DNA from 2 places in the Streptomyces kurssanovii genome. Region 1 is predicted to be linked to the other one. Evidence: riboswitches for the same ligand, from Rfam matches in the RefSeq annotation. Region 1 holds a riboswitch; the other holds the start of a gene.
What was found. Region 1 has a riboswitch for cyclic di-AMP ahead of AB0K36_RS01325 (C40 family peptidase). Riboswitches for the same ligand answer to the same signal wherever they lie in the genome.

Region 1 (14,847 bases):
ACGAGACGTACGAGAACTACGGCGCGTACGGGACGGGCGACGCATACGACCCGGTCCCGGCGTACGAGACCGGCGAAGCGCACGAGACGGGCGAAGCGTACGAGACCGGCCCGGGGTACGAAGCAGGCGATGCTTACGGCTACACCTTCGAGGCCCAGCAGGACGCCGAGCCCGAGGCCGCCCAGACGGACGCTGCAAACGGCTACGAGTCGGAGTACGGCGCTGAAACCGACGCCGAGCCGGACGACGCACCGCAGAGCGACGACGTTCCGGACCACGACGCGCTGACCCGAACCATGACCGCCGTGCCGGCCGTGACCGCCGCACCCGTCTCCTCCCGCCCGGTCCGCCGCTCCGGCGGCAGCCGCGGCCGCCGTCGCACCCCCGCCAAGCGATCGGCGCTCCTCACCGTCGCCGTTCCCTCCGCCTGTGTCATGGGCGTCGCCGGTATCGCCGCCGCGTCCGTCAGCGGCCTCGGCAGCGAGAGCGGGACGAAGGACGACAAGAGCAACGTGGCCGCCACCGACCCCGCCTCGGTGCAGCCGGTCGCCGCCAACAACGCCATGGACACGCAGCTCGCCGCGCTCAGCGCCGACGCCCGTGACTTCGGCGACCGGGCCTCCCGCACCCAGGAACGCATCGACCTCAAGGCGCGCCAGGCGGCGGAGAAGAAGAAGCGCGAGGAAGAGGCGGCCCGCCGCGAGGCGCTCCGCCCCAAGTTCGTACTGCCGGTGAAGCAGGACGGACTCAGCGCGTACTACGGCCAGTCCGGCGTCAACTGGATGTCCCTGCACAGCGGCATCGACTTCCCCGTCCAGTACGGCACCGAGGTCATGGCCGCGACGGACGGCACCGTCCGTACCCAGTGGAACAGCGCCTACGGCAACATGGCCATCGTGACCGCGGCCGACGGCACGGAGACCTGGTACTGCCACCTGAGCAGCACCAAGATCCGCAGCGGCTACGTCAAGGCCGGTGACGTCATCGCCTACTCGGGCAACTCGGGCAACTCCACCGGACCGCACCTCCACTTCGAGGTCCGTCCCGGCGGCGGCGCGGCCATAGACCCGCTGCCGTGGCTGCGCAGCCACGGCCTCGATCCCGCGTAGACCCGTCCGGCCCGGCGAAAGCCGCGTCAATCCTGCCGGCAGCGGCGGCTGTCGGCGTGCGCACACGCGCACGGTCGTCGGGACAGCCTTCCGCGTACGCCTGACGTACGTGTCCTGGCATCTCCGGCATACGCGCCCGCCCCCGCAGGGGACGGGCACCGTCGTCAGAGCGTCAGAGCTTCTCGACCGGGGCGTACCTGAGCAGCAGCCGCTTCGGCTTCTCGTCCCCGAAGTCGATCGTCGCCTGTGCCTCGGACCCCGACCCCTTGACCTCGACCACGGTCCCCAGGCCGAACTGGTCGTGCGTGACCCGGTCGCCCACCACCAGCGAGATCACCGGCTTGTCGCTCGTACGCCGCGTGGCGAAGCCGGACGCGCCGCCGCGTGAACGTGAGGAGGACAGCGAGGACGCGATGCCGGACGTCGGTCCGGCGGGGGCCGCCATCGGCCCCGTCCGCTTCCAGGTCAGATGCTGGCCGGGGATCTCCTCGAGGAACCGCGACGGCGGGTTGTACGACGGCTGTCCCCAGGCGCTGCGCATCGAGGACCGCGTCAGATAGAGCCGCTCACGGGCGCGGGTGATGCCCACGTAGGCCAGGCGCCGCTCCTCCTCCAGCTCCTTCGTCTGCCCGAGGGCCCGCATGTGCGGGAAGACGCCGTCCTCCATGCCGGTGAGGAACACGACCGGGAATTCGAGGCCCTTCGCGGTGTGCAGGGTCATCAGCGTGATGACGCCGGTGCCCTCTTCGTCCTCGTCGGGGATCTGGTCGGAGTCGGCGACGAGCGCCACCTGCTCGAGGAATTCGGCGAGTGTGCCGGTGCCCTCCTCCTCACCGCGGGCCTGCTCGAACTCGAGCGCCACGGCGGCCAGTTCCTGGAGGTTCTCGATGCGCGTCTCGTCCTGGGGGTCCGTGGACGCCTGGAGTTCGGCCAGGTAGCCGGTCCGCTCCAGCACGGCCTCGAGCACGACGGCCGGACCCGCGCCCGAGTCGACGATCGTGCGCAGCTCCTCCATCAGCACGTTGAACCGCTTGACCGCGTTGGCCGAGCGGGCCGCCATGCCGTACGCCTCGTCGACGCGGCGCAGCGCCTGCGGGAAGGTGATCTTCTCGCGCAGCGCGAGGGCGTCGATCATCGCCTCCGCGCGGTCGCCGATGCCGCGCTTGGGCACGTTCAGGATGCGGCGCAGCGGGACGTTGTCCTCGGGGTTGGCGAGTACCCGCAGGTAGGCCAGCACATCGCGGACCTCCTTGCGCTCGTAGAAGCGCACACCGCCGACGACCTTGTAGGGCAGGCCGACGCGGATGAAGATCTCCTCGAAGACACGCGACTGGGCGTTCGTGCGGTAGAAGACGGCGACGTCACCGGCCTTCGCCTCGCCCGCGTCCGTGAGCCGGTCGATCTCGTCGGCGACGAACTGGGCCTCGTCGTGCTCGGTGTCCGCGACATAGCCGGTGATCTGGGCGCCGGCGCCGGCGTTCGTCCACAGGTTCTTGGGGCGGCGGGACTCGTTGCGCTCGATGACGGCGTTGGCGGCGGAGAGGATCGTCTGGGTGGAGCGGTAGTTCTGCTCCAGCAGGATCGTCGTCGCGTCCGGGTAGTCCTCCTCGAACTGGAGGATGTTGCGGATGGTCGCACCGCGGAAGGCGTAGATCGACTGGTCGGCGTCACCGACGACGCACAGCTCCGCCGGCTCCAGGTCCTCGTACCCCTTGCCCACCAGCTCGCGCACGAGTGTGTACTGAGCGTGGTTGGTGTCCTGGTACTCGTCGACGAGGACGTGCCGGAAGCGGCGGCGGTAGTGCTCGGCGACGTCCGGGAAGGCCTGGAGCAGATGGACCGTCGTCATGATGATGTCGTCGAAGTCCAGGGCGTTGGCCTCGCGCAGCCGCGCCTGGTACATCCGGTACGCCTCGGCGAGCGTCTTCTCGAAACCGTCCTGAGCCTGGTCGGCGAAGGTCTCCTCGTCGATCAGCTCGTTCTTCAGGTTCGAGATCTTGGCGCTGAAGGACTTCGGCGGGAACTTCTTCGGGTCGAGGTCCAGATCGCGGCAGACGAGCGACATCAGGCGCTTCGAGTCCGCAGCGTCGTAGATCGAGAACGACGAGGTGAAGCCCAGCTTCTTGGACTCGCGGCGCAGGATGCGCACGCACGCGCTGTGGAAGGTCATGACCCACATCGCGTTGGCGCGTGGCCCCACCAGCTGCTCGACGCGTTCCTTCATCTCGCCGGCGGCCTTGTTGGTGAAGGTGATCGCCAGTATCTGGCCGGGGTGGACCCGGCGCGTGCCCAGCAGGTGGGCGATCCGGTGGGTGAGCACCCGGGTCTTGCCGGAGCCGGCGCCGGCCACGATGAGCAGCGGTGACCCTGTGTGCACGACGGCGGCGCGCTGCTGCTCGTTCAGCCCGTCGAGCAGGGCGGCGGGGTCCACGACGGGGCGCGGGGCGCCGTCGCGGTAGTACCCGTCGCGGGCCGGAGGCACGTCGAAGGCGCCCTGGAAGAGGTCGTCCGGAAGCTGCTCCGGAGCCGGGTCCTCGGGCGGCGGCGGGGGCCCGTCCGCGTCGGGCCGGAGGTCCGCCAGGAAGCTGTCGTCAAAGAGGCTGCTCATCGCTTAACGAGTCTAGGCGGCCGGACCGACAACCGTGGCCGCACCGGGACACCGGCGCACGCAACGGTATGTGACAGGGCGGATCCGCCGGGCGACCGACGGCCGGACCGGCGGCCCGCCGCCGAAAAAGGTCACGAAAATGTATCGGACATATCGAACATCAACCTTCACAGCAGACGCACGAGTTGGCTAGCGTGCTCGACCAGGCGGCCCGCACCCCTCCCGGCGAACCACGCCGAACGGGCGGCCTGCGCCGAATCCGGGCTTCTCCCGAGGGAGTTCGGAACCGGGGACCCACCAAGCACCACCGGGGTGAATCGGACCGTGCCCCCGCTCGGTCCGTAGGGCGTCTTCCGTTCGCCCGAACCCGACAGCTAACCCGGTAGGCGGTCCACGGAAGAAGGAGATGCCGGCCTTGGCGTCGCATCGCAAGCCCCGCAGCCGTACCGCAAAACCGTCCACCGCCGTCGGATTCACCACGGCCGCCCTCGCCGGTGTGACGCTGCTCTCCACACAGAGCGCCACCGCCGCGCCGTCCGACCCGAAGCCCAGCATCGAAGAGGTGCAGAAGAAGGTCGACGACCTCTACCGGCAGGCGGGCAGCGCGACGCAGGAGTTCAACAAGGCCAAGGAAGCCACGGCGGAGAAGCGCCAGGAGGTCGACCAGCTGCTCGACGAGGCCGCCAAGCGCACCGAGAAGCTGAACGAGTCCCGCCGCGCCCTCGGCAACTACGCGGCCGCGCAGTACCGCACCGGTTCCGTCACCCCCACCGCCGCGCTGATGTTCGCGGACAGCCCCCAGGCGTACTTCGACCAGACCCAGTTGATGGACCGGATGACGGACCAGCAGCGCAGGGCCGTCAGCGAGTACGAGACCGAGCGGGCCGCGGCCGCGAAGCAGCGCGCGGAGGCCACCAAGCGCCTCGAGTCCCTCACGGACTCCCAGGAGGCCCTGCGCACCAGCAAGCAGACGGTGCAGACCAAGCTCGCGGAGGCACGCGCCCTGCTCTCGGAGCTGACGGCCGAGGAGAAGGCGCGCCTCGCCGCGATCGAGCGGGAGAAGGAAGAGGAGGCGCGCCGCAAGGCCGAGGCCAAGGCGAAGGCGGAGGCAGCGGCCCGGGCGGAGGCCGAGCGGCAGCAGCAGGAGCGCGAGACCGCCCCCGACACGGGCACCACCGACCCGGGCACCGACACCGGCACCGGCACGGACGACGGCACCTACGCGGCCAAGGCGGACAAGGTCCTCGCGTTCGCCCGTGCCCAGATCGGCAAGCCGTACGTCTGGGGCGCGACGGGCCCGAGCTCGTACGACTGCTCCGGCCTCACCGCGGCCGCGTGGAAGGCGGCGGGGGTGGACCTGCCGCGCACCACCTGGGACCAGGTGAAGGTCGGCACCCGTGTCGAGACGGCCGACCTGCTCCCCGGTGACCTGGTCTTCTTCTACGACGACATCAGCCACGTCGGCATCTACATCGGCGACGGCAAGATGATCCACGCGCCCAAGCCGGGCACGAACGTCCGCGAGGAGTCCATCTACTACATGCCGATCTACGGCAGCGTCCGCCCCGCCTGAAGCCCCGCGGGAGCGACGCGAGGTGCCCCGGTGCACCGGTGCCCGGGCGGCCGAGCCGCCCGGGCACCGTCATGTCCGCGCGCGGGTCAGGTCCAGAGCGTGGCGATGAAGATGTTGGCCACGGTCAGGCCGCCCACCGCGCCGAAGAGCGCCTTGTCGACCTTCTCCTCGTCCCGCTTGACGTACACGAGGCCGAGGATCACGACCAGGACCGCCAGCTTGACGCCGATCTTGAGGTTGTCGACGGTCTGGTCGTCCGCCTGATTCAGACCCACCAGGGCCACACCCGTGACCAGCATGGTCAGCGCGCCGTGCAGCATCGCGGGGTTGAAGCGGGCGGTGCCCTCGCCCATCGCCTTCATCTGGGTCAGGAACCCGCCCAGCAACGAGGCGATACCGATGATGTGCAGTGCGACGAAGACATTGATGAGTACGTCCATGGCCCGGAGCCTAGCCCGGCCCATACCACCGTCCGCCGGGCAGGTGGCCCTGTCCGCCGCATCGGTCGGGGGACCGACGCGATGCGCGTCCGCGACGACGGCCGGCCGTTCATCAACGGTTGCCGGACGCCCATTTTCGGAGATTTACGGTCGTTGTGTCCCGCCCACCCCGGCGCGGTCCTAGCGTCCTGCCCCAGGTGGCCGACTCCCCGCGAGCCGTCGTACAGCCGGACGGCACTCGGCCGCCACCGCCGGAAGGTCCTGCGGCGGACCGCTTCCCCCCTGTGCGGCCCGCCGCCGGACGCGGTGCGGCGGCAGGGACGACGGAAGGACGTGGAAGCCCTCGTGGCAGCACACCGGGAACACCGAAAGCCCCGTGAGCGCCGGCTCGACGGACCGGCCGCCCGTACCGCGCTCTCCCTCGCCCTGGCAGGCGCGGCGGCCACGACCGCGTTCGACGGCACGGGACACGCGGAACCGGGCCTCACCCCGGCGCAGATCCAGGCCAGGGTCGACAGGCTGTACCAGGAGGCTGAGGTCGCCACCGAGAAGCACAACGGCGCCAGGGAACGGGCGGAGAGCGCCCGCAGATCACTGGACTCGCTGCGCGACGAGGCGGCGCGCCGGACCGAACGCCTCAACACGTCCCGCAACGCCCTCGGTTCCCTCGCCACCGCCCAGTACCGTGACGGCGGCATGGACCCCGGTCTGCGCCTCGCCCTGACCTCCGACCCGGAGGAGTACCTCCGGCGCGCCGCCCTCGCGGAACGGGCCGGGGCGCTGCAGGCCGCCGCGGTCTCCGACGTGCGGCGTCAGTTGAGGGATCTCGCACAGCTCAAGGCCCAGGCCGGTGACCGTGTCGCCGAACTCGAGGCGCGCCGCGAGGAACTGGCCGGCCACAAGGCCGCCGTGCGGAGCAAACTCGCCGCCGCGGAACGCCTGCTGGCCCGGCTGACCGCCGAGCAGCGGGCCCGGTACAACGGCGGCACGGCATCGGACGGACCGGCGCGGGCGGACCGCGCCGGCACCCCGCGCGGCACCCTGAAGGCCCCGAACAGCCGCGCGGCGCAGGCCGTCGCCTACGCGTACGGAGCGATCGGCAAGCCCTACGTGTGGGGCGCGACGGGCCCCGGGTCCTACGACTGCTCCGGGCTGACGCAGGCCGCCTGGCGTTCCGCCGGGGTCTCGCTGCCGCGCACCACATACACCCAGATCAACGCCGGCGCGCGGGTGCCCCGTTCCCAACTCGCGCCGGGTGACCTGGTCTTCTTCTACTCCGGCGTCTCGCACGTCGGCCTCTACATCGGCGGCGGGCAGATGATCCACGCCCCGCGTCCCGGTGCCCCGGTGCGGGTCGCGCCGATCGACCAGATGCCGTTCGCCGGAGCGACCCGACCCGCGTGACCCGGCCGGGCACGGCCCGGCATCGGTCCGCTTGCCCGTTCCCGGGCCGGTGCGACGACCCCGGGGCCCGTTCCAGCCCTGACCAGCAGCAGCCGTCGGTGTTCTCCGCGTTGCTGACCGCGAAGGCCTTCGACGCAGGCTGCCGGACCGTGTGGCTGGAGCCCGGCGCCCCGGACGTCGAACGGGTCTGCGCCGCCGTCGGCCACGTCCGGGCCGGCGACAAGACCGACATGTCCCTGACCTGACGCAGCGACCGGCGCGTCACACCAGGCGGCGTGCCGTCGCCCATCGGGTGAGCTCGTGCCGGTTGGACAGCTGAAGCTTGCGCAGCACCGCGGACACGTGCGACTCGACCGTCTTCACCGAGATGAAGAGCTGCTTGGCGATCTCCTTGTACGCGTATCCGCGCGCGATGAGCCGCAGCACCTCCCGCTCCCGCTGCGTCAGCCGGTCCAGGTCCTCGTCGACCGGCGGCGCGTCGGTCGAGGCGAAGGCGTCCAGCACGAAACCGGCCAGCCGCGGCGAGAACACCGCGTCGCCGTCCTGCACCCGGAAGATGGAGTCGACCAGGTCGGTGCCGGTGATCGTCTTGGTGACGTAGCCACGGGCGCCGCCGCGGATGACGCCGATCACGTCCTCCGCCGCGTCGGACACCGACAGCGCCAGGAACCGCACCGGGTTCTCCGCCGCCGCCATCAGCGAGGCGCAGCGGCGCAGCACCTCGACCCCGCCGCCGCCGGGCAGGTGCACGTCGAGGAGGACGACCTCGGGGCGGGTCGCCGTGATCACGGTGACCGCCTGGTCGACGTCGGCGGCCTCCCCGACGACCTCGACGCCCGTGCTCTCGGTCTGTCCGATCTCGGCCTGCACCCCCGTGCGGAACATCCGGTGGTCGTCGACGAGTACGACCCGCACCCGACGCTCTGTGGTCTCTCCGGCCGCCTCGGTCATCCGTCCGCCCTCTCCATCTCGAGCTCCACTTCCGTGCCCCCTCCGGGCACGGAGCGCAGTCGTGCCGTCCCGCCGTTGCGCTGCATACGCCCGATGATCGACTCCCTGACGCCCATCCGGTCCTCCGGTACGGCGTCCAGGTCGAATCCCGGCCCCCGGTCCCGTACGGACACGAAGACCGTACGGCCCTCGACCTCCGCGTACACCTGCACCGCCCCTCCCGCGCCACCGTACTTGGCGGCGTTGACCATCGCTTCGCGGGCGGCCTGCATCTGTGCGCCCAGTTTGTCGTCGAGCGGGCAGTCGCCGACGACGACGACCTCGAGCGGGACCCCGTGCTTGTCCTCGACCTCGGCGGCCGCCCTCTTGACCGCCTCCGCGAGGGTGTCGGGCTCCTCGTCCTCGTCCTTGCCGGTGCCCTCCGGCTTGTAGAGCCAGTTTCGCAGTTCGCGCTCCTGGGCGCGGGCGAGCCGGCGCACCTCACCGGCGTCGTCGGCGTTCCGCTGGATCAGGGTCAGGGTGTGCAGGACGGAGTCGTGGACGTGGGCGGCCACCTCCGCCCGCTCCTGGGCCCGGATACGCATGGTCCGCTCCTCGGACAGGTCCTGCGTCATCCGCACCAGCCACGGTCCCGCGAGCAGGGCGACACCGGCGATGACGGCGACCGCGGCGGTCAGCACATTGCCCAGCTGGGCGGCCGAGCCGCGGACGACCATGAACACGGTCAGGCCCATGCCGACGAGGGCGACGCCGGCCAGCGCCCTGGCAAGCTGGAGCAGCCGCCGCCGGCGGCCCACGTCGGTCCAGCGGGCGCGGCGGGCGTTGTCCGCCTGTCGCCAGACCAGGACCACACCCGCGCCGATGAGCAGCGTCGGCCAGACGTAGCGGTTGCTGCCGCGCATGTCGACGTTGCCGACGAAGACCGCGGCCCCGAAAAGCAGGGCGACCATCGCGAACAACTGGCCCTTGTCCGGCTTGCGCAGCCGGCGGCGCCCGTCAGGCGTCGTCTCGAACACCGAGCGCGGTTCCGCCGCCCTGCCGCCGACCCCGAGGGGGACGACGATCCAGAACACCGCGTAGAGCACCGCGCCCAGGCCGTCGGCGAGGAACAGCCCGAGGAAGACCAGGCGCACCCAGACGACCGGCAGCCCCAGATGCCCGGCCAGTCCGCGGGCCACACCGCCGAGCATCCGCCCGTCGGCGCTGCGGTACAGCTTGCGCAGAGCCGGTTCCTCCGGCAGCGGGATGCGCGAGGGGCCGGTGGTTCCGGGCGTGGCGACTGGCATGCACCGATCGTCACACGGCGGAACGGGACGCGGTATCAGGGTCGTCCCCCAACCGTCCCTGATCCCCCGGGATCCCGGGGGCCTCCTTCGGTCCGGAGGACGGGCCGGGGACGCCGAGGACGCCGAGAGGGATCGTCCCGAGGAGGCTCGGACGCCGTCCCGAGGGGGCTCGGGGACGGAAATCAGGGAACGGCCAGGGTCGCCGCGGCTCCCGCCCGACCCCCCGGCCCGTCACCATGGACCCATGACAGAGCAGCCGACCGTCCCGCCCCCCGAGGCACCCCAGCTGCGCCGCTCCCCGCGCCACAAGGTGGTGGCCGGTGTCTGCGGCGGACTGGGCCGCTACTGCGACGTGGACCCGGTGATCTTCCGGATCGCGGTCGGCGTGCTCTCGGTGACCGGTGGAATCGGGCTGATCTTCTACGGCTTCGCCTGGCTGCTGGTCCCCTCGGAGGACGACGAGGAGAACGAGTTCCGCCGGCTGCTGTCGGGCCGGGTCGACGGCGCGTCGTTGACCGCCGTGCTCCTCGCGCTGATCGGCTGCGGGATCTTCCTCTCCATGCTGGGCAACGACAGCGCCCTCTCCTTCGCCGCGCTGCTGTCGCTGGCGGTCACCGGAGCGGCCGTGTGGTCCCAGCGCCGCCGGCTCGCCACGACCGAAGGCGCACCGATGGACACCGCGACGGCGCACACGGTCGCGGAGGCCCCGCCGGAGACCAAGGCCCCGCCTGCGCCGGAGAGCCCTTCCTGGTGGCGCGACCCGATCGTCAAGGACGGCACGACCGGCCCGGTGCCGACCGGCTATCTGTGGGGCCCCGACTCGGCCGTGGAGGAGGTCTCGGCGCCGCACGGCCGGGGCGGACGGGGCGAGGTGCCGCCGCACAGCCGCGGTCCGCGGGGCATCGGCGGCGCGGTCTTCCTCCTGGCGCTCGTCGCGGGCGGTCTGGGGACGGGACTGAGCTGGGAAGGGCAGCCCCTGGGCACCGCCCTGCAGATCGGGCTGGTGGCCGCGCTGTCGGTGTTCGGGCTCGGCCTGCTGGTCAGCGCCCTTCTGGGCCGCACGGGCTTCGGCACGATCCTGTTGACCCTCGTCACGGCCGGACTGCTCGCCGGCGCCTCGGCGCTGCCGAAGGACATCAGTACGAGCTGGGGCGAGCAGCACTGGCGGCCGGCGTCGGTCACCGCCGTCGAGCCGCTCTACGAGCTGGGCACCGGGGTCGGCACCCTCGACCTGTCCACGCTCTCCGTCCCCGCGGGCGAGGTGGTGTCGACACGGGCCGAGATCGGGGCGGGGCAGCTCAAGGTCGTGCTGCCGAAGGACGCGACGGTGAAGCTGGACGCCGAGGTGGGCGTCGGCGACGTCCGGCTCCCCGGGGACACCCCCAACGACATCGACGTCGGCCCGAGCCAGGACCGTCGGCGCACGCTGCCGCCGCCCGCCGGGGCGGAGCCGGCGGGCACGCTGGAACTCACGCTGGAAGTGGGCATCGGACAGGTGGAGGTGACCCGTGCAGCGTCATGAGTCCGGTCATGGGGCCGTGCGCCACGGGGCGGGCGGGCCCCGCCGCGAGTTCCGGCACGGCTTCCGCCCCGCGAGGTTCGTCGCGGGGCTGTGCGTACTGACAGCGGCGCTGCTCTACGGCGGCGACGCGGGCGGCGCCTGGCACACGCCCTGGTGGGTGGCGTTCCCCGTGGTCGTCGGCGGCTTCTTCGTGGCGGGCCTGGTGGCCGCCGTCCACTACGGGGTGCGGCGCCGGGCCGCGATCAGCGCGTCGAGGGAGAACAGGGAGGCGCCCGCGAGCACCAGCGGCAGCCAGGCCATCAGGTAGGCGAGGTCGTTGCCGTAGTAGTACGGGTCCGTCTGCCAGCTCACCGTCAGCCACAGGCTCAGGGAGATCAGCGCCCCGCCGAGGGCGGCGAGCCGGGCCAGCAGTCCGATCAGGGTGCCGATACCGACGGCCACTTCACCGAGGGCGATGGCGTAGCCGAAGCCCTCCGGGTTCTTCAGCGCCAGATCGACGAGCGCCGGCACGGCGGACGAGTCGCGCACGGCGTTCATCATCTCGCCGATGGAGCCGGAGCCGGTCGCCGACATGAACGCGCTGTCGGTGAGTTTGTCGATGCCCGCGTAGATGAACGTCACGCCGAGGAAGACCCGCAGCGGCAGCAGGGCGTACCGGCCGGCCCGCTCCCTGAATCCGCGCGGTCCGTCGTCGAGCGCACCATGGTCCGCCGTCGCCCGATGAGTGTGTGTCATCGCTGGTCCCCGCCTTCAGTCGACCCGTCGCCCGACCATACGTACGGCGCGGCCGCGCCGCTCACCAGATTAGTCACAGACCTTGTGACACACGGGTCCCGCGACACACGGGTGAACAGCGAGGAGTCAGTAGGTCACTTCGATCAGGCAGCGGTTGCTCTCCACGCCGGCGGCCGTCACCACCTGCACGTCGACCTGCCCCGGTTCGACCTCCGCCGGCACCGGCACGGTGAGCACCGTGTCCGTCGGGTTGGCGAACCCGCCGGGCACGGGGATCAGGGGGACGTGCACATGCACGGCCCCGATACGGACGACCATGCGGGCCAGCCGGTCGGGCGCGCCCGCGCCCGGCGGGACGAAGCCGGAGCCGCGGAGCTCGATGTCGTCGCCGGTACGGATGGGTCCGTCCAGGTCACCGGCCTCCCGGGCCCGCACCACCGACATCACCACGGGCCGGCCGCCCTCCGCGTACTTGGCCGCCAGGTACGTCGCCGCGGAGACGGCCATCAGCAGGACGGCTCCCCACGGCAGCTCCGGCAGCTGTCCCGGGCCGCGCCCGAGCCGCACCAGCGTGTACGTCATGGCGGCGGCGCTCACCAGCACGTACTGCACATCGGCGAAGGAAGCGCGGCCGTCGTCGTCGCAGACGAGGTCGCGGAGGTGGGGCCGGTCGGCCGGCACCTTCTGCAGCCGCTGGCCCTGGACGCGCACGGCGACGACCCGGCGCACCAGCACGGCGACCGCGCAGACCAGGGCGAGGACGGCCAGCAGGCCGGCGCCCCGGCCGAGGGCGAGGCCGCCGGCGAGGCGGTCGTGGTCGGCGGGCGCGGAGGACCATGCCTGCTGCAGCGCGAGGACGAGCACCGCGTAGCAGACGACCAGCACCCAGGCGGTGGCGACGGAGCGTGAGGTGGAGAGCCGGTTGTCCTCCCCGGCCAGCGGCGCGAGGATCCCGCCGCGCGCCCGGTGGGCGTGGGCCCCGGCGGTGAGAGCACCGGCGACGGCCAGCGCGGCGAGCAGCCCCGCCGTACGGGCGCCGGTCCAGCCCGCGCCCATGGCGGTCACCAGCTGGACGGTGGCAAGGACACCGAAGCAGGCCCACACGGCGACCAGCGAGCGCAGCCTGAGCCGCCGCAGCCGGGAGCCGTCCGCCTCCCGGCCGCGGTCGGAGACCGTACGGGCGGCCTGCGTCAGCTCGTCCGACACCCACTGGCGCGAGGCGCCGGGCGAGTGGGCCACGCCCGCCGGCAGTCCCTGGCCGGCTGCGAACTCCTCGCGCAGGCCGACGAATTCGGCCACCGCACGCCGGTGGCTCTCGCGCGCGCCGTGCACGCACTCGTCGCACCGTCCCGCTTCCTGCACCGCCACGACCGAACGCCACCTCTCACGCATCAGGAAGAACAACCGCCCTGTGATGCATGGGAATTGTGCCGCACGCAAGCCGCCGCCACCCCGATGGCCGAGGCCAGGCCGGGTGAATCACGACCTCACCGTGTTGACGCCACCTCGCCGGTCGGCGCCACGTCTTCGGCCCGCGGCCGGAACGACGACGCCGCCGCTCGGACGAACGAGCGACGGCGTCGGCATTGAAGTCGGGGAGAGGTCACTCCCACTCGATGGTGCCCGGCGGCTTGCTCGTCACGTCGAGGACCACGCGGTTCACGTCCGCGACCTCGTTGGTGATCCGCGTCGAGATCTTCGCCAGCACCTCGTACGGCATCCGCGTCCAGTCCGCCGTCATCGCGTCCTCGGACGAGACCGGGCGCAGCACGATCGGGTGGCCGTAGGTGCGGCCGTCGCCCTGGACGCCGACGCTGCGGACGTCGGCGAGCAGCACCACGGGGCACTGCCAGATGTCGCGGTCGAGACCGGCCGCCGTGAGCTCCTCGCGGGCGATCGCGTCGGCCTCGCGGAGCAGGTCGAGCCGCTCACGCGTGACCTCGCCGACGATGCGGATGCCCAGACCCGGTCCCGGGAACGGCTGGCGCTGGACGATCTCGTCCGGCAGGCCGAGCTCCTGGCCGACCATGCGGACCTCGTCCTTGAACAGCTTGCGCAGCGGCTCGACGAGCTCGAACTCGAGGTCCTCCGGCAGACCGCCCACATTGTGGTGCGACTTGATGTTGGCGGTGCCGGTGCCGCCGCCGGACTCGACGACGTCCGGGTAGAGCGTGCCCTGGACGAGGAACGCGACGTCCTCGCCGCCCGCGGCCTCGGCCACGATCTCGGCCTGCGCCTGCTCGAAGACCCGGATGAACTCGCGCCCGATGATCTTGCGCTTCTCCTCGGGGTCGGAGACCCCGGCCAGCGCCTCGAGGAAACGGTCCGCCGCGTCGACGACCTTCAGCTGGACGCCGGTGGCGGCGACGAAGTCCTTCTCGACCTGCTCCGTCTCGCCCTTGCGCATCAGACCGTGGTCGACGTACACGCAGGTGAGCTGGGAGCCGATGGCCTTCTGCACGAGTGCCGCGGCGACCGCGGAGTCCACACCGCCGGACAGACCGCAGATCGCGCGCTTGGTGCCGACCTGCGCGCGGATGGCCTCGACCTGCTCGTCGATGACGTTGCCCGTGGTCCAGTTCGGCTCGATGCCGGCGCCGCGGTAGAGGAAGTGCTCGAGAACCTGCTGGCCGTAGGTGGAGTGCATCACCTCGGGGTGGTGCTGCACGCCGTACAGCTTCTTCTCGTCGTTCTCGAAGGCGGCGACCGGCACCACGTCGGTGGACGCGGTGACCGTGAAGCCCTCGGGAGCGGCGGAGCAGGCGTCACCGTGCGACATCCACACCGACTGCTCGTCCGGGGTGCCCTCGAAGAGCGTCGAGCCGCTCTTGGAGACATGGAGGTCCGTGCGGCCGTACTCACGCGCGCCGGTGTTGTCGACGGTGCCGCCGAGCGTCGTCGCCATCAGCTGGAAGCCGTAGCACATGCCGAAGACGGGGACCCCGGCCTCGAAGATCGCGCGGTCGAGGCGCGGGGCGCCCTCCGCGTAGACCGAGGAGGGACCACCGGAGAGGATGATCGCGCGCGGCTTCTTGGCCAGCATCTCCGCCACCGGCATGGTGGACGGGACGATCTCGCTGTAGACCCGGGCCTCACGGACGCGGCGGGCGATGAGCTGGGCGTACTGGGCACCGAAGTCGACAACGAGGACTACGTCCGGGTTGGAGTGGTCGGCTGCGGCGGAGGGTGCTGCTGGCACTGGTGGCGGCCTTCCGGCGG
Region 2 (14,847 bases), on a different contig from region 1:
GCCCCGGGTCGGGCGGCAGGGTCTCCGGCGCGTGCCGGGGCGCGGTCAGCCTGGCGCGCACGGCCTCGACGAGTGCGTCGCGTACCCCGTCGATGGCGCGGGCGGCCTCGACCTGCGGGGCGGCGACGGCGAGTGAGGCGACCGGCTCGTACCCGGTGATCTCCCGCGAGCCTTCCCGCAGGATCAGCGCGTGTCCCGGCGGGATGCGTTTCACCCCGGCGTACGGGGTGGAGTCGCGCAGCGCCTCCGGCGACTCGGGGCAGGCGAGCAGGGCGGCCAGGTGTCCGATGTCGAGCTGGGCCTCGATGAGGTCGGCCAGCGGGAGGGCGGCGGTCGCGTACGCCGTGCCGTTCGCCCACGGGGTGTAGAAGACGGGACGGGCGCCGGCGAGGTCGCCGACGACGGTGATGCGGCGGCCGACCTGGACCACGACGGTGTAGCTGCCCGCCCATGCGGTCAAATGCCTCAGTGCGCCGCCGCGCGCCGCGAACAGTCCGACCCGCAGCTGTTCGTCGCTGGCCGCGCAGCAGCCGAGGACGGCGAGGCGGGTCACGGTGGGCGCCTGGCCGTTGCCCGGGGTGGCGTAGGGCCGTTGGTGCGGTTCGGCGGTGATGATGCGCACCTCGTCGGGCCGCCAGTCCCCGACGGCCCACAGCGGATCCGGGTCGCCCCACAGGAGTTGGGCTCCGACGGGATGGAGGGTGCGGCCCTCTTCGGAGGCTCCGACGGCGCCCGCCGTGCCGAAGTTCGCGGCGATACTGCTCCACCCCACCAGCCACCGCATCGCCGCCTCCCCAACATTGCCGGACATCGCCGAAGCCGTTCGGGAACATGCTGCCACGAAGGAGGCGTACGCGAGGGGCTCCCGGTAGCGCGTGCAAAAACGGAACACTGCGGCGGCGTTGGCGATTTGCCGACGGTGTGGGAGTAGGTTCAGAGGCCGCCGGAGGTCCGGGCGCGCCGCGCGAGAGGCCGGCGGACAGGCGTCATTCAGCCATTTTCGGAGCCGCGCCAGCGTGGCAGTTTGACCGCAACACACGGACCGGGAGGCGCAGTTCGCCTCCCGGGCCCTGTCCGCCGCCCGCGGGGATTGAGGCGGCGGTGTCCCCCAGCCCACTGGTTCCAGTACGCAGTGGGCCGACCCACGCAGCACTCATGGAAGCGCTCCCGCCGTTGACCGGCCAGAGCGCACGGACGGGCGCACGGCCACACGGCGGGAGCACGAGGGCGGACGGGCGATCACCCGTACGGACAACAATCCCGCCATAGGGAAGTTGGCCCCTTAACGGTCGGGATGCGGCGAACTACGCTGTGTTTGCTGCTGTTCTCCACAGGCGCGCATATTCCGCAGGGCTCGGCCACACGATTTTGCAGCCGGGACCGGTCGGGACGGGGGGTGCTGCGAACCGGGAGAACCCAGCACGAATGCCGTGCGCGGGCCGTGCGCGGCAGCCGTCTGCGTGTCGAGGGGTGGCGCATGTCCAGGGAGCAACGCGGGCCGAACGAAAAGCTCGGCACGGTTCTCGCCCTCGCGGGAATCAGCAACGCGGGCCTCGCGCGGCGGGTCAACGACCTCGGCGCGCAGCGTGGTCTGACCCTCCGCTACGACAAGACCTCGGTGGCCCGGTGGGTGTCCAAGGGCATGGTGCCGCAGGGCGCCGCACCCCATCTCATCGCGGCGGCCATCGGCGCCAAGCTGGGCCGTCCGGTGCCGCTGCACGAGATCGGACTGGCCGACGCGGACCCGGCACCCGAGGTGGGACTGGCGTTCCCGCGTGATGTCGGCGAGGCGGTGAAATCGGCCACCGAGCTGTACCGGCTGGATCTTGCGGGCCGCCGGGCCGGCGGCGGGGGCATCTGGCAGTCCCTGGCCGGATCGTTCGCAGTGAGCGCTTACGCGACGCCCGCGTCCCGGTGGCTGATAACCCCGGCCGACGCGTCGGTCGAGCGGCTGTTCGACGCGACCGGCGGCTCGTCCCTCTCCTCCGACCCCTCTTCCGGTTCCCCCGACGTTCCCGACGGCACGGAGACCGCGGACGCCGCCGACACGCCCGCCCGCGTGGGCCACAGCGACGTCGCGAAACTCCGGGAGGCCGCGGAGGACGCCCGCCGCTGGGACTCCAAGTACGGGGGTGGGGACTGGCGTTCGTCGATGGTCCCCGAGTGCCTGCGCGTCGACGCGGCGCCGCTGCTCCTCGGCTCGTATTCGGACGAAGTGGGCCGGGCACTGTTCGGCGCGACCGCCGAACTGACCAGGCTCGCCGGGTGGATGGCCTTCGACACCGGGCAGCAGGAGGCGGCGCAGCGCTACTACATCCAGGCCCTGCGCCTTGCCCGCGCCGCCGCCGATGTGCCGCTGGGCGGATACGTGCTGGCCTCCATGTCGCTGCAGGCGACGTACCGCGGCTTCGCCGACGAGGGCGTCGACCTGGCCCAGGCGGCACTGGAGCGCAACCGGGGCCTCGCCACCGCACGCACCATGAGCTTCTTCCGGCTGGTGGAGGCCCGCGCCCACGCCAAGGCGAACGACGCGGCGGCCGCGGGCGCGGCGCTCAAGGCCGCGGAGGGCTGGCTGGAGAGGTCGAGGGAGGGCGACGGCGACCCGTCCTGGCTGGGCTTCTACTCGTACGACAGATTCGCGGCGGACGCGGCCGAGTGCTACCGCGACCTGAAGGCCCCGCGGCAGGTGCGGCGCTTCACGGAGCAGGCGCTGTCCCGCCCCACGGAGGAGTACGTGCGCTCGCACGGGCTGCGCCTCGTGGTGTCCGCGGTGGCCGAGCTGGAATCGGGCAATCTGGACGCGGCCTGCGCGGCGGGCACCCGCGCGGTGGAGGTCGCGGGGCGGATCTCGTCCGCGCGGACCACGGAGTACGTACGGGACCTGCTGCACCGGCTCGAGCCGTACGGCGACGAGCCGCGGGTCATGGAGCTGCGGGAAAGGGCCCGCCCGCTCCTCATGACACCTGCCTGATGCCTTGACGGCACCGCCCGGGACGCGGGCGGCGGCTCCCGTGCGCGGAAGTCGGGCGTGTCTCCCGCGTGTCGACTGGTTTGAGCGCGTTGTCAGCGGGCCAGTGCACTATCGGGGTGGGAGGTGACGCGGTGAGGGCGTCCGGGCATGACTTCGACTGCGATGTGCTGGTGGTCGGCGGCGGCATCGTCGGCCTGTCGACGGCGTACGCGCTCTCGCGCTCGGCCCCGGGCACCGGGGTGACGGTCCTGGAGAAGGAACAGGGCCCCGCCCGGCACCAGACAGGCCGCAACAGCGGAGTGATCCACAGCGGGATCTACTACCGGCCCGGTTCGCTGAAGGCCCGGTTCGCCGTGCGCGGCGCGGCCGAGATGGTCAAGTTCTGCGCGGAGTACGGCATCGCCCACGAGGTCACGGGCAAGCTGATCGTCGCGACGGACAGGGACGAGCTCCCACGGCTCCATGCCCTGGTCCAGCGCGGCCGGGAGAACGGCATTCCGGTGCGCGAGCTGGGTCCGGCGCAGATCGGTGAGTACGAGCCGGAGGTCCGCGGGCTCGCCGCGATCCATGTGGCGACGACCGGCATCTGCGACTACGGCGCGGTGGCCGCACAGCTCGCCACGGCATCCGGTGCGGAGGTGCGGTACGGCGAGGAGGTCACCGCCGTCGACCGCCGCCCGTGGGGCGTCGCGGTGCGGACACGCTCGGGCACGGTCGTAAGGGCCCGGGTGCTGGTCAACTGCGCCGGGCTGCACTGCGACCGGGTGGCACGGCTCGCGGGCGACGACCCGGGTATGCGGATCGTCCCGTTCCGTGGGGAGTACTACGACCTGGCCCGCCCCGGTCTCGTCCGCGGGCTGGTCTACCCGGTGCCCGACCCGGCCTTCCCGTTCCTCGGCGTCCATCTCACCCGCGGCATCGGCGGCGGCGTCCACGTCGGCCCGAACGCCGTCCCGGCGCTGGCCCGCGAGGGCTACAGCTGGTCGGCCGTCCGTCCCCTGGAGCTGGCGGGCACGCTCGGCTGGCCCGGCTCCTGGCACATCGCCCGGCGGCACTGGCGGTACGGGGCCGGGGAGCTGCGCCGCTCCGTGTCCAAGCGGGCGTTCACCTCGGCGGTCCGCCGCCTGCTGCCGGCGGTGACGGAGGGCGACCTGCGCCCGGCGCCGGCGGGCGTGCGCGCGCAGGCGGTGCTCCGCGACGGGACGCTTGCCGACGACTTCCTGATCCGCGAGGCCCCGCGGACGGTGCACGTACTGAACGCCCCGTCTCCGGCGGCGACGGCCTCGCTCCCGATCGGCCGCGAGGTCGCCCGCCGCGCGCTCACCGCGCTGTCGCCCTCGCGTCCCCGCGCCGCCAGGTGACGCCCGGTGACGCCCGATCGCCGGCGGATGTGACGGCAGGGGCACTGCCCGGTGACGCGGCGGGGCCGGACGGCCGCCGCCTCGTCGAAGCTTCCAGGCGGGTGGCGGGGCGCGGACCGGCCCGTGCCGCTCCATGACCTGATCCCTCCCGTCACCGTGGGGCCGCCCACGCCGGCGCACCGCCCGATCGCGCCCTCGTAGAATCGGCATCACTGTGTCTGAGTTCCGTGATCCCGACCCCAGCCCCGAGGCCCCGCGCCACTTCATCCGCGCCAAGAGCGAGCCGCGCTTCCCGGGCGGCCCCGCCGCCGACCCGGCCGGTTCGCATCACGAGCGTCGTATCCGCAGCTTCCAGCCGCGGCGCAGCCGGGTCACCGCCGGGCAGGAGGACGCGTTGCAGCGGCTCTGGCCGTTGTGGGGCCTGGACATCGACGGGCACCGGGTGCTCGACCTCGAGGAGATGTTCGGCGGGCTGCCCGTCGTCCTGGAGATCGGCTTCGGCATGGGCGAGGCGACCGCCCAGATGGCTGCCGACGACCCGGGGACCGGGATCCTCGCCGTCGACGTACACACCCCCGGGCAGGGCAATCTGCTCGCTCTCGCGGAACGGAACGGCCTGTCCAACATCCGGGTGGCCAACGGTGACGCGATCATCCTGCTGCGGGAGATGCTGCCGCCCCGCTCGCTCCACGGCATGCGCGTCTACTTCCCCGACCCGTGGCCGAAGAAGCGGCACCACAAGCGCCGGCTGATCCAGCCGGACTTCCTCACCCTCGCCGCCGGGCCGCTCGCTCCGGGCGCGATCCTGCACTGCGCGACCGACTGGGAGCCGTACGCCGAGCAGATGCTCGAGGTGCTGTCGGCGCATCCGGATTTCGAGAACACCCAGGAGGACGGCGGCTTCGCGCCGCGGCCCGCGTTCCGTCCGCTGACCCGCTTCGAGGGTCAGGGCCTGGACAAGGGTCACAAGGTCCGCGATCTGCTGTTCCGCCGGGTCACGCCCCAGGCCTGAACCGCGCGGTGGCGCCCGCGATGTCCGACGCGCCGTCGCCAGTTGTCGGTGCTCGTGGTTAGGGTCGACGGGTGTCCGACTCGTCCGCGCAGCAACCACCGGAGCACCCGCCGCAGCGCCCGGCGGTGCCCCCGCACCCCGTGTTGCCCGCGCGTGAGCAGGAGCATGTCGACGCGCTGCTGACCGCGGTGCCCGCGCCCGCGCGCCGGCGCTACCGGCCGCGGGCGGCGTCGAGGATCTGGCGCAGCCGGGCCTTCCGCGCCGGTGCGGTGGTCACCCTGCTCGCCCTGTGCGCTCTGGTGATCCTGGTGCTCGTGCGCGAGCAGACCGGCACCCACGGCTTCCTGGTCGGTCTCGGTCTCGCGACGCTGCCGGTCCCGCTGCTGCTGGCGGCGTTCCGCTGGCTCGACCGTGTGGAGCCCGGCCCGTGGCGGAATCTTCTCTTCGCCTTCGCCTGGGGCGCGTTCGCCGCCGCGCTGATAGCGATCATCGCGAACACCTTCGCGACCCGCTGGATAGCGACGGCGACCGCCGACCCGGTGTCGGCCGACACCCTCGGGGCGACGGTGATAGCGCCGGTCGTCGAGGAGAGCGCGAAGGCCGCCGCGATCCTGCTGCTCTTCGTCTTCCGCAGACGGGACTTCACCGGAATCGTGGACGGCGTGGTGGTCGCCGGCTTCACCGCCACCGGCTTCGCCTTCACGGAGAACATCCTCTACCTGGGCAGTGCCTTCGGCGAGGACCAGGCGATAGGCACCTCCGGCTTCGCCTCCGTGACCGCCGCGACGTTCTTCGTACGCATCGTGATGTCTCCGTTCGCGCATCCGCTCTTCACCGTGCTCACCGGCCTGGGCTTCGGTGTCGCCGCGCTGGGTGCGCGCCGGCACCGGCGGCTCCGGCGCATCGCGCTGCCGCTGCTGGGCCTGGCGCTCGCGATGGGCATGCACGCCCTGTGGAACGGCTCGGCGTCGATGCTCGGCCCGTGGGGCTTCTACGCCGTGTACGGGGCGTTCATGGTGCCGGTGTTCGCGCTGCTCACTTGGCTGTCGATATGGACCCGCCAGCGTGAGCTGCGCACGGTCTCGGAGGAGCTCCCGGCGTACGCGGCGGCCGGCTGGATGTCCGCTGCCGAGCCCCGCGCCCTGTCGTCGATGCGGGCGCGCACCGTGGCCAGGGACTTCGCCCGGCGGGCGTACGGCCCGGCGGCCGGGCACGCCGTGTCGGAGTACGAGGCGTTCGCGACGACGCTCGCCTTCCTGCGTCACCGGGCCCACCGGGGCGCGGCGGGTCCGGACTTCGTGGAGCGCGAGCAGGAGCTGCTGCACCATCTGTGGCAGCGCAGGGAGGTGGCGGGGCCTTCGCTGGCCTACGCCGCCCAGGCCACCGCCCGGATGCCGCTGCCGCCGCCGCACCGCGATTACAGCGGCTACAACCCCTACCGCTACTGATTCCGCGCCGGCGCGGGCTCAGGCGGACGCGGCGGTCAGTTCGGCCAGCTCGCCGTCCGTCAGGGCCAGGTCGGCTGCCGCCACCAGGGCCGGCACCTGCTCGACCGTGCGGGCGGACGCGATCGGCGCGGCCACGGTCGGCTGCGCGGCGATCCACGCCAGGGCGACGGTCGCGATCTCCACGCCACGGGCCTGCGCGATCCTGTCGAGCACGTCGAGGACCTTCAGCCCCCGCTCCGATTCGAGGTGCTTGGACGCTCCCTGGGCCCTGGCGCTGTCCACCGTGGTGCCGGGCCGGTACTTGCCGGTGAGGAAGCCGGAAGCGAGCGCGTAATAGGGGACGGCGGCGAGGCCGGCGCGGGCGGCGGTGTCCTGCAGTTCGCCCTCGTAGGTGTGGCGTGAGACCAGGTTGTAGTGGGGCTGCAGCGCCGCATACCGGGCGAGGCCCTCCCGCTCGGAGAAGGCCAGGGACGCCTGGAGCCGTTCGGTGCTGATGTTGGAGGCGCCGATCGCGCGGACCTTGCCGTCCTTCACCAGCTGGTCGAGGGCGGTGATGATCTCCTCGACGGGCACGGACGGGTCGTCGAAGTGTGTGTAGTACAGGTCGATGTGGTCGGTGCCCAGCCGGGTGAGCGACTCCTCCGCGGCCGCCTTGATGGTGGTGGCGGAGAGGCCCTTGTGACGGGGATGGGCGCCGACCTTGGTGGCGACGACGACTTCCGAGCGGTTGCCGCGGGCCGCGAGCCACTTGCCGATGAGGGTCTCCGACTCGCCGCCCTCGTTCCCGGGGGCCCACGAGGAATAACTGTCGGCGGTGTCGACGAAGTTGCCGCCTGCGGCCGTGTACGCGTCGAGGACCGCGAAGGTCCGCGCCTCGTCGGCCGTCCAGCCGAAGACGTTGCCGCCGAGAGCGAGCGGGAAGACGGTCAGGCCGGAGGAACCGAGGGTGCGCAGAGAGGTCATGCGGTGATCAACGGCCGGGCCCGTACCGGCTATTCCGGCAGCCCCGGCGTCGGGGGGTGTGCGCCAGGACTGCCGGAGACATGGATGTGCCCGGCACGGGAGGAACTGCGACCCGTACCGGGCAGGGATCAGATCGTGAGGCCCTTGTCGCGCAGCCACGCCATCGGGTCGATGCCGACGCCGCCGGCGGTGTGCACCTCGAGGTGCAGGTGCGGGCCGGTGACATTGCCGGTCGCGCCGACGCGCCCGATCGTCTCGCCGGTGGACACCTGCTGGCCCGCGCTCGCCGTCATCGAGGAGAGGTGGGCGTACAGGACCTCGGTGCCGTCCTCGAGTTCGAGGACGATGCGGTAGCCGTAGGAGCCGGACCAGCCCGCGGACTTGACCGTGCCGCCGTGCACCGCCTTGACCGGGGTCCCGGTCGGTGCGGCGAAGTCCAGGCCGGTGTGCTGTCCGGAGGACCACATCGCGCCGGACTCACCGTAGGTGGAGGTGATCGTGTAGGAGGAGGTGGGAAGGGAGAAGCTCCGGGCGAGCTCGGCGAGACGCGCGGCCTCCGCCGCCGCCCGCGCGGCCTCCTCCGCCTTGCGCTTCTCCTCGGCGGCCTTGGCCTCGGCCGCGCTCTGCTGCTTCTCGGCGGCGGCCGCCGCCTGTTCGGCGGCGAGCGCCTCCGCGGCCGCCTTCGCCTCGGCGTCGGCCTCTGCCTGCTGCTGCTCGGCCTGCTGGAGGATCCGGGCGCGCAGGGCCTCGCCGGAGCCGGCGGCCTGTGCCTGGCCGGCACCGGCGTCGGCGACCGTGGTCGCGGCGGTGAGCGGCGCCGCCTGCACGTCGCCGTCGGAGTCGTCCGAGTCGGAGATCAGGGATCCCACGCCGGGAAGTGACTTGGCGTCAGGAAGCTTGTCCGTGATGGAATCGGGAAGGGAGATGGAGACCGCCGGCTTGTCCTGCGCGGTGGCTATGCCACCCGCGCCGACCGCGGCGATGACGCCGACTCCGAGCACCGTGGAGCTGCGGGCGATTCCGCCGCGCTGCTTGATGACACGGTGCCGGCCGCGCACGGGGCGGACGGAGTCCTCTGTGGGGTTCCATTCCTCCCAGGTCCGCTCGGGGGCGTCGGCACTGAAACGTTCGGACGCGAAGCGGGCCTCGGGGGCAGGCATGTTGGACGCCACGAAGGCGTACTCCTTTCCTTCCTTCTCGCCTACCGGGTTAGCTGACGGGTTCGGAGCAGGAAGGTCTCCTACGGGCGCCCTCGACCGCGGACTGAGCGGCAAAGGGTGACCGATTCACCCCAATTAGTGGTTCCCCGGTTCCCTTGCGGGATTCGGCACGTGCGCACGGCGCCGCCTCTGCGACGGCTGGGACGACCGCACTGCGTTATCGAACGTTAATAGACGGCGGGGCCGGATTCCAAGCTGTTCCGGGTGATCATTAACGACTTCGGCCGGGACTTACCCGGACAGAATCGGCCGGAACCGGGCGAGTTGATCAAACACCGGAGGGCGTCACGATTCTGATCGGGCATCACATGCTCTGCGGACGGCTCCCCTTCGACTACGGAGCGTGCACACCGCCTCCATCGGGCGCGTGATGTCACGCGGACCTGTCGCGGCCGCCCGGCTCCGGCGGAACCACCGGCACCGTCCGGCGCCGTTCCGGCTGCCCCTCCGCCGGCCTGCCGACGGCCAGCAGTGCCATGTCGTCGCTCGAACCGCCGCCGGTGTACCGGCGTACGTCGTCGACCAGCGCGTCCAGCAGCTCCGCCGGCCCGGGGAAGAGACGTCCGGCGAGCCGTTCCACCGGGTCGTAGAAGACGCCGCGCGCGTCCCGCGCCTCCGTCACCCCGTCCGTGTAGAGGAGCAGCGTCGCCCCGTCGGGCAGCGGGTACTCGTCCGCCCGGTCGGGCCACGCCGCCAGGTCACCCATCCCCAGCGGCAGCGCCGCCTGCGCCGGCGCGAGGACGTCCAGAGCCCCGTCGGCGTGCAGCACCAGCGGCTCGGGATGCCCCCGGTTCACCAGCCGCACCAGGGCCCGGCCGCGCGGGATCTCACCCAGTACCGCGGTGGTGAACCCCTCCACGGCGTCCAGCCCTTCCCGCCTGGTGCCCTCCCGTTTGAGGGCTCGCTCCAGCCGCTGCGCCACGCCCTCCAGGGAGCGCTCCTGCTCCGCGGCCTCACGGAACGCGCCGATGAGCACGGCCACCGTCCCCACCGCCCCCAGCCCCTTGCCCCGCACATCGCCGACCAGGAGGCGCACGCCGTGAGGCGTGTCCTGCACCGCGAAGAGGTCGCCGCCGATGAACGCGCCCGCCTGCGCCGCCTCGTACCGGGCGGCGATGTGCAGACCGCCGATCCGGTCGGCCGGCGCGGGCAGCACCGCCCGCTGCGCGGTCTCCGCGATCACCCGGGCAGAGGCGAGCCGCTCACCGCTGCGCCGCACGAGAATGTTGATGAACAGCGCGAGAGCGACGACGGTGACCACCGTGGTCGTCTCGGTGAGCACCGTGATCTGAAAGAAGCTCCGGTTGACGGCATGGAGGATGCTCAGGGCCAGAACCGCGGCGATCCCGGTCAGCAGCGTCGCCAGCCATGACAGGACAGGCGCCGCGACGAGCGGGGCGGCGGCATAAAGAGGTACGGCGGTGAACCGGGGCGGGGTCAGTACGTCGAAGACCACCCCGCCGACGATCATCGCCATGGGCAACGCGCGGACGAACCACGGGGCTCTTCTGGCGCCGCCCTGATCTCGCCACTCCTGGCCCAAAGGTGGTCTCCTGCCGGGTCCTACCGGGTCCGCTGACGGCTGCGGACAGTACCGCGCCCCCCTCAGGCTGAAGGCCGACGCGCCGCGGGGCGACTTCCGGTCGCCCGACCGGGCGACGGTCGTGGCGCTGCGGAAAAGCCACCGGCCCGGTGGTCGATCTTCTCGATCGACCACCGGGCCGGTGTCATCAGTAGCGGGGACAGGATTTGAACCTGCGACCTCTGGGTTATGAGCCCAGCGAGCTACCGAGCTGCTCCACCCCGCGTCGGTGAACACAACCTTACGCCATGCAGAGCAAGATCCGTACCAATGACGAGGGGCGCCGGGCGAAGGCCGGAAAACCTCCGCCGCCGGCTACTCCTGACCGAGCCAGAGGTCGGGCCCGAACACCTCGTAGTGCACGGCCTCGGCGGGCACGCCACGGCGCAGCAGATCACCCCGTACGGCGCGCATGAACGGCAAGGGGCCGCACAGATACGCCGTGAGTCCCTCGGGAAGGTCCAGAGCGCCGATGTCGGCCTGCCCGGTCGCCGCACCGGCGTCGCCGCCGGTCTCGTACCAGAGGTGGAGGGATGCCGAAGGCAGGGCGTCGACGAGGCGGCGCAACTCCTCACGGTGGGCGTGGTCCGCCGCGCTGCGGTCGGCGTGCACCACGACGACCTGACGGGTGGAACCGGTGGCGGCGAGGTGGTCGAGCATGGCGAGCATCGGCGTGCTGCCGATGCCGGCGGACGCCAGCAGCAGCGGGCCCTCGTCCTCGGCCAGCACCAGATCGCCGAAGGGCACGGACACCGTCAGCAGATCCCCGGCGCGCGCGGTCTCGTGGAGCCACGAGGAGACCTCACCCTGCGGACCGGCCGCGCCCCGCACCCGCTTGACGGTGATGCGCCACTGCGGCCTGCCGGGGGCGGCGGAGAGGCTGTACTGACGTATCTGCCGGGCCCCGTCGGGGAGTTCGGCCTGGACACTGACGTACTGACCGGGCCTGAAGGCGCCTGCGGGAGATCCGTCGGCCGGCTGAATCAGGAACGAGACCACGTCGGGCGTCTGTTCGCGCCGCTCGACGATCTCCATGCTGCGCCACACCTCGCCGTCGGCGGTGCCGGCCTCCTGGTAGAGGCGTGACTCCGCGGCGATCAAGGCGTTTGCCATCAGCCAGTAGACCTCGTCCCAGGCGGCGGCGACCTCGGCGGTGACGGCGTCGCCCAGGACCTCCACGATCGCCGCGAACAGGTGCTGGTGCACGAGCTTGTACTGGCCGGAGGTGACGCCCAGGGAGGCGTGCTTGTTGGCGATCCGCGCCAGCATGGCGTCCGGCCGGTCGTCGGGCCGCTCGAGCAGCATGCCCGCGAAGGCGGCGATCGAGCCGGCCAGTGCCTGCTTCTGCTCCCCGTTGGCCTGGTTGCCCCGGTTGAAGAAGTCACGCAGCAGCTCGGGCCGGTCGTCGAACAGCTTGCGGTAGAAGAGCTCGGTGATGTCACCGATGGCGGCTCCGACGACGGGGAGGGTGGCCCGGACGACCGGGACGGACTGCTCGGAGAGCACGACTACTCCTTAAATTGGTATGCGATGGGCGTATTAAAAGCCGTCGTTCCGGAACCCCGGAGGGCACGGCTTCAGCTTGGTTTCATCCGGTGCGGCGACCCGAGAGCCCGACCAGGACCGGCCCGGCCGGCGAAGCCACCAGATCGGCCACCGTCAGCGGGTCCAGGGCGGCATGGAAGGCCTCCTGCGCGTCCCGCAGCGCCCGCCGCAGCCGGCAGGCACCGCGCAGGGGGCACGGCGCATCACCCTCGCAGGTGACCACTTCGCCCTCCCCCTCCAGCTCCCGCACCAGCCATCCGACGGAGGCCCGCCGACCGAGCGCGGTCAGCTCGAGCCCTCCGCCCCGCCCTCGCCGGGCGTCCAGGACGCCGAGGCGCTGCAGCCGGGCGATCGCCTTGGCCATGTGCGCGTATGGAACGTTCATCTCCTCCGCCACCTCGCGGGTGGTCAGAGGCCCGCCCTGCTCGGAGACCGCGAGGCGCATGACGGCGCGGAGCGCCAGATCGGTGAACTTGGTCAGTCGCACGAGGCGACGCTAACAAACACGCATCTGAGAGTCGTATTTGGGGTCCCGCTTTCCGCCGAGCCACCCCGGAATCCGCACCGCCCACCCGCCGCGGGGCTCCGACACCCGGCGCAGAAGCCGGGTGCCGGAGCGGAACACCCTCTGATGCTCGTCCTGATGCCCGTCCGCCTGACACAGAGCAGCGGCGGCGCGAACATGGGACACCCAAGGCGGCCTCCGAAAGGTACTTTCGTGACAAACGGGAACAGCGACGCCGACTACGAGGGCATCCGCCCCGACCGCAGGGACCAGGCTGAGGCCTTCGACGCCATCGGCGACAGCTACGACGACGCCTTCCCGCACAAGGAGGGCCAGGTCTCCGCCGGCGAATGGCTGGCCGGGGCGCTGTCCCCCGGGGCGCGGGTGCTGGACCTCGGCTGCGGCACCGGAGTGCCGACCGCGCGGCGGCTGACGGATGCCGGATTCGAGGTCGTGGGCGTCGACCTGTCCAAAGAGATGGTGAGACTCGCCCGGGCGAACGTGCCCGAAGGTACGTTCCACCAGCTCGACATCGCGGACCTCCGTCCGGGCGGCCCCGCGGATCTGGGCCGCTTCGACGCGGTCACGGCCTTCTTCTCCCTGCTCATGCTTCCCCGCCCCGAGATCCCCGAGGCCCTGCGGACCGTCCACCACCTGCTGGTCCCCGGCGGCCTGTTCGTGATCTCGATGGTGGAGGCGGACATGGACAACCGCGCGATCCCGTTCCTCGGAAAGAGCATCCGGGTGTCCGGCTATCTCCGCGAGGAGCTGCACAAGGTCGTCGAGCAGGACTTCGAGATCCTCAAGGAGTCCTCGTACACCTACGCCCCGGCGATCAGCGACGTGCCGCCCGAGGAGCAGGTCTTCCTCTGCTGCCGGCGACGCGACTGAGCGTTTCTCCGGACGTGCGCCGTCACTTCGGCGACCGACCGCCGGGGTCCTCGTTCGTGGTGTCCTGCCGCGGAACGGTGTACTCGTGCCCGCACTTGCCGCAGAGGTACCGCTTCGCCTCGTGCTCCACGTCTCCCGTCCTGGTGATGTCGTGCTGGATGCCGGTCGTGTGGTCGCAGTCGACTTCGAGTGCCATGGCTCCACCTCCCGATCCCAGTGTGCGCGGGTTCCAGGGGTGCCTGCCTCCGGGCCGTCCAGTGGGTACGGCTGGCTGCCGAAGCCGGTCGGAAACAAGATCAGCCCCAGGCCAGAACCTTCCTGACCTGGGGCTGAGCGGTAGGCCGTGTGGGACTCGAACCCACAACCAACGGATTAAAAGTCCGCTGCTCTGCCAATTGAGCTAACGGCCCTCGACACAACACCCCTGAGCATAACCAAAGAGATCCCCGGAACCGATCGGGTATCCGACACCGGCCCGGTCCCGCCGCGGCCCGGTCGTCCCGGGCCGCGGCGGAAGCACGTCAGTACAGGCCCTTGAACGCCTGCCATCCGCCCGTGCCGATCATCACCCGGGCCGCCAGTGTGCCGGTCCCCGTCGCGCTGTGCCGGTACAGCCGGCCGTCACCCGTACGCCCCACGAGCTCCGGCTTCCCGTCACCGCTGATGTCGCCCATGCCGACCACCGAGGTGTACCCGCCCCAGCCCGTCGCCAGCTTCACCCGCGGCGTCACGGCACCCGTCGCCGTGCCGTAGTACCGCCAGAGCGCACCCGCCGCGTCGATGCCCAGCAGGTCGCCGCGGCCGTCACCGTTCAGGTCACCGACACCGGCGATCTTCGTGTACGTCTTCCAGTTCGTGCCGATCTTCACCCGGCTCTTGAGCCGGTGATCCGCCGTCCCCGCGTAGAAGTACATGTCGCCGGTCGACGCCTGACGCGCCACCAGGTCCTGGTACCCGTCGCCGGTCACGTCACCCGGGGACGTCAGTACGTCGTACTGCCCCCACCCGGTGCCGATCAGCGTGTACGGAGACGACGCCGACACGATCTTGCCGCAGCCCGGCCGGTACGCACGCAGTTGATCGCCGACCCGCACCAGCACGTCGTTGCAGCGGTCCCCGTTCACATCGCCGAACGGCACCGGCACCGACGACGTCGGGAACACGCCGCCCGACCCCGCTGTCCGCGCCGACAGACCACCCGAGCCCGTGCCCTTGTACAGCGACACCAGACCCGCCGAGTCCATCACCAGCAGATCGCCGAAACCGTCGTCGCCGGCCAGATCCCGCCGGACCGCCCCGGCACCGGTCACGGACACCGCGCCCGCCGCCGTCAGGTCCGCGCCCTGGCC

Region 2: linked by a shared signal. The riboswitch ahead of AB0K36_RS25020 (M23 family metallopeptidase) and the one ahead of AB0K36_RS01325 (C40 family peptidase) in region 1 are both predicted to bind cyclic di-AMP.

The regions. Positions count from the first base shown of each region.
Region 1 covers NZ_JBFAQK010000001.1:260,505-275,351, reverse strand. The annotation lists gene AB0K36_RS01335 (M23 family metallopeptidase) at 1-1,109, shown strand, start outside; gene pcrA (DNA helicase PcrA) at 1,282-3,717, opposite strand; cyclic di-AMP (ydaO/yuaA leader) riboswitch at 3,959-4,121, shown strand; gene AB0K36_RS01325 (C40 family peptidase) at 4,124-5,290, shown strand; gene AB0K36_RS01320 (hypothetical protein) at 5,377-5,730, opposite strand; gene AB0K36_RS01315 (C40 family peptidase) at 6,076-7,134, shown strand; gene AB0K36_RS01310 (hypothetical protein) at 7,233-7,379, shown strand; gene AB0K36_RS01305 (LuxR C-terminal-related transcriptional regulator) at 7,396-8,085, opposite strand; gene AB0K36_RS01300 (PspC domain-containing protein) at 8,082-9,371, opposite strand; gene AB0K36_RS01295 (PspC domain-containing protein) at 9,616-10,893, shown strand; gene AB0K36_RS01290 (hypothetical protein) at 10,880-11,200, shown strand; gene AB0K36_RS01285 (DoxX family protein) at 11,110-11,628, opposite strand; gene AB0K36_RS01280 (hypothetical protein) at 11,755-13,020, opposite strand; gene guaA (glutamine-hydrolyzing GMP synthase) at 13,232-14,827, opposite strand.
Region 2 covers NZ_JBFAQK010000042.1:45,835-60,681, reverse strand. The annotation lists gene AB0K36_RS25050 (asparagine synthase-related protein) at 1-784, opposite strand, end outside; gene AB0K36_RS25045 (NsdA family TPR-like regulatory protein) at 1,478-2,971, shown strand; gene lhgO (L-2-hydroxyglutarate oxidase) at 3,103-4,332, shown strand; gene trmB (tRNA (guanosine(46)-N7)-methyltransferase TrmB) at 4,547-5,344, shown strand; gene AB0K36_RS25030 (PrsW family intramembrane metalloprotease) at 5,416-6,792, shown strand; gene AB0K36_RS25025 (aldo/keto reductase) at 6,811-7,755, opposite strand; gene AB0K36_RS25020 (M23 family metallopeptidase) at 7,884-8,927, opposite strand; cyclic di-AMP (ydaO/yuaA leader) riboswitch at 8,939-9,095, opposite strand; gene AB0K36_RS25015 (PP2C family protein-serine/threonine phosphatase) at 9,349-10,452, opposite strand; tRNA gene AB0K36_RS25010 (tRNA-Met) at 10,710-10,783, opposite strand; gene AB0K36_RS25005 (globin domain-containing protein) at 10,873-12,063, opposite strand; gene AB0K36_RS25000 (RrF2 family transcriptional regulator) at 12,146-12,589, opposite strand; gene AB0K36_RS24995 (class I SAM-dependent methyltransferase) at 12,821-13,498, shown strand; gene AB0K36_RS24990 (hypothetical protein) at 13,521-13,694, opposite strand; tRNA gene AB0K36_RS24985 (tRNA-Lys) at 13,836-13,908, opposite strand; gene AB0K36_RS24980 (FG-GAP-like repeat-containing protein) at 14,020-14,847, opposite strand, start outside.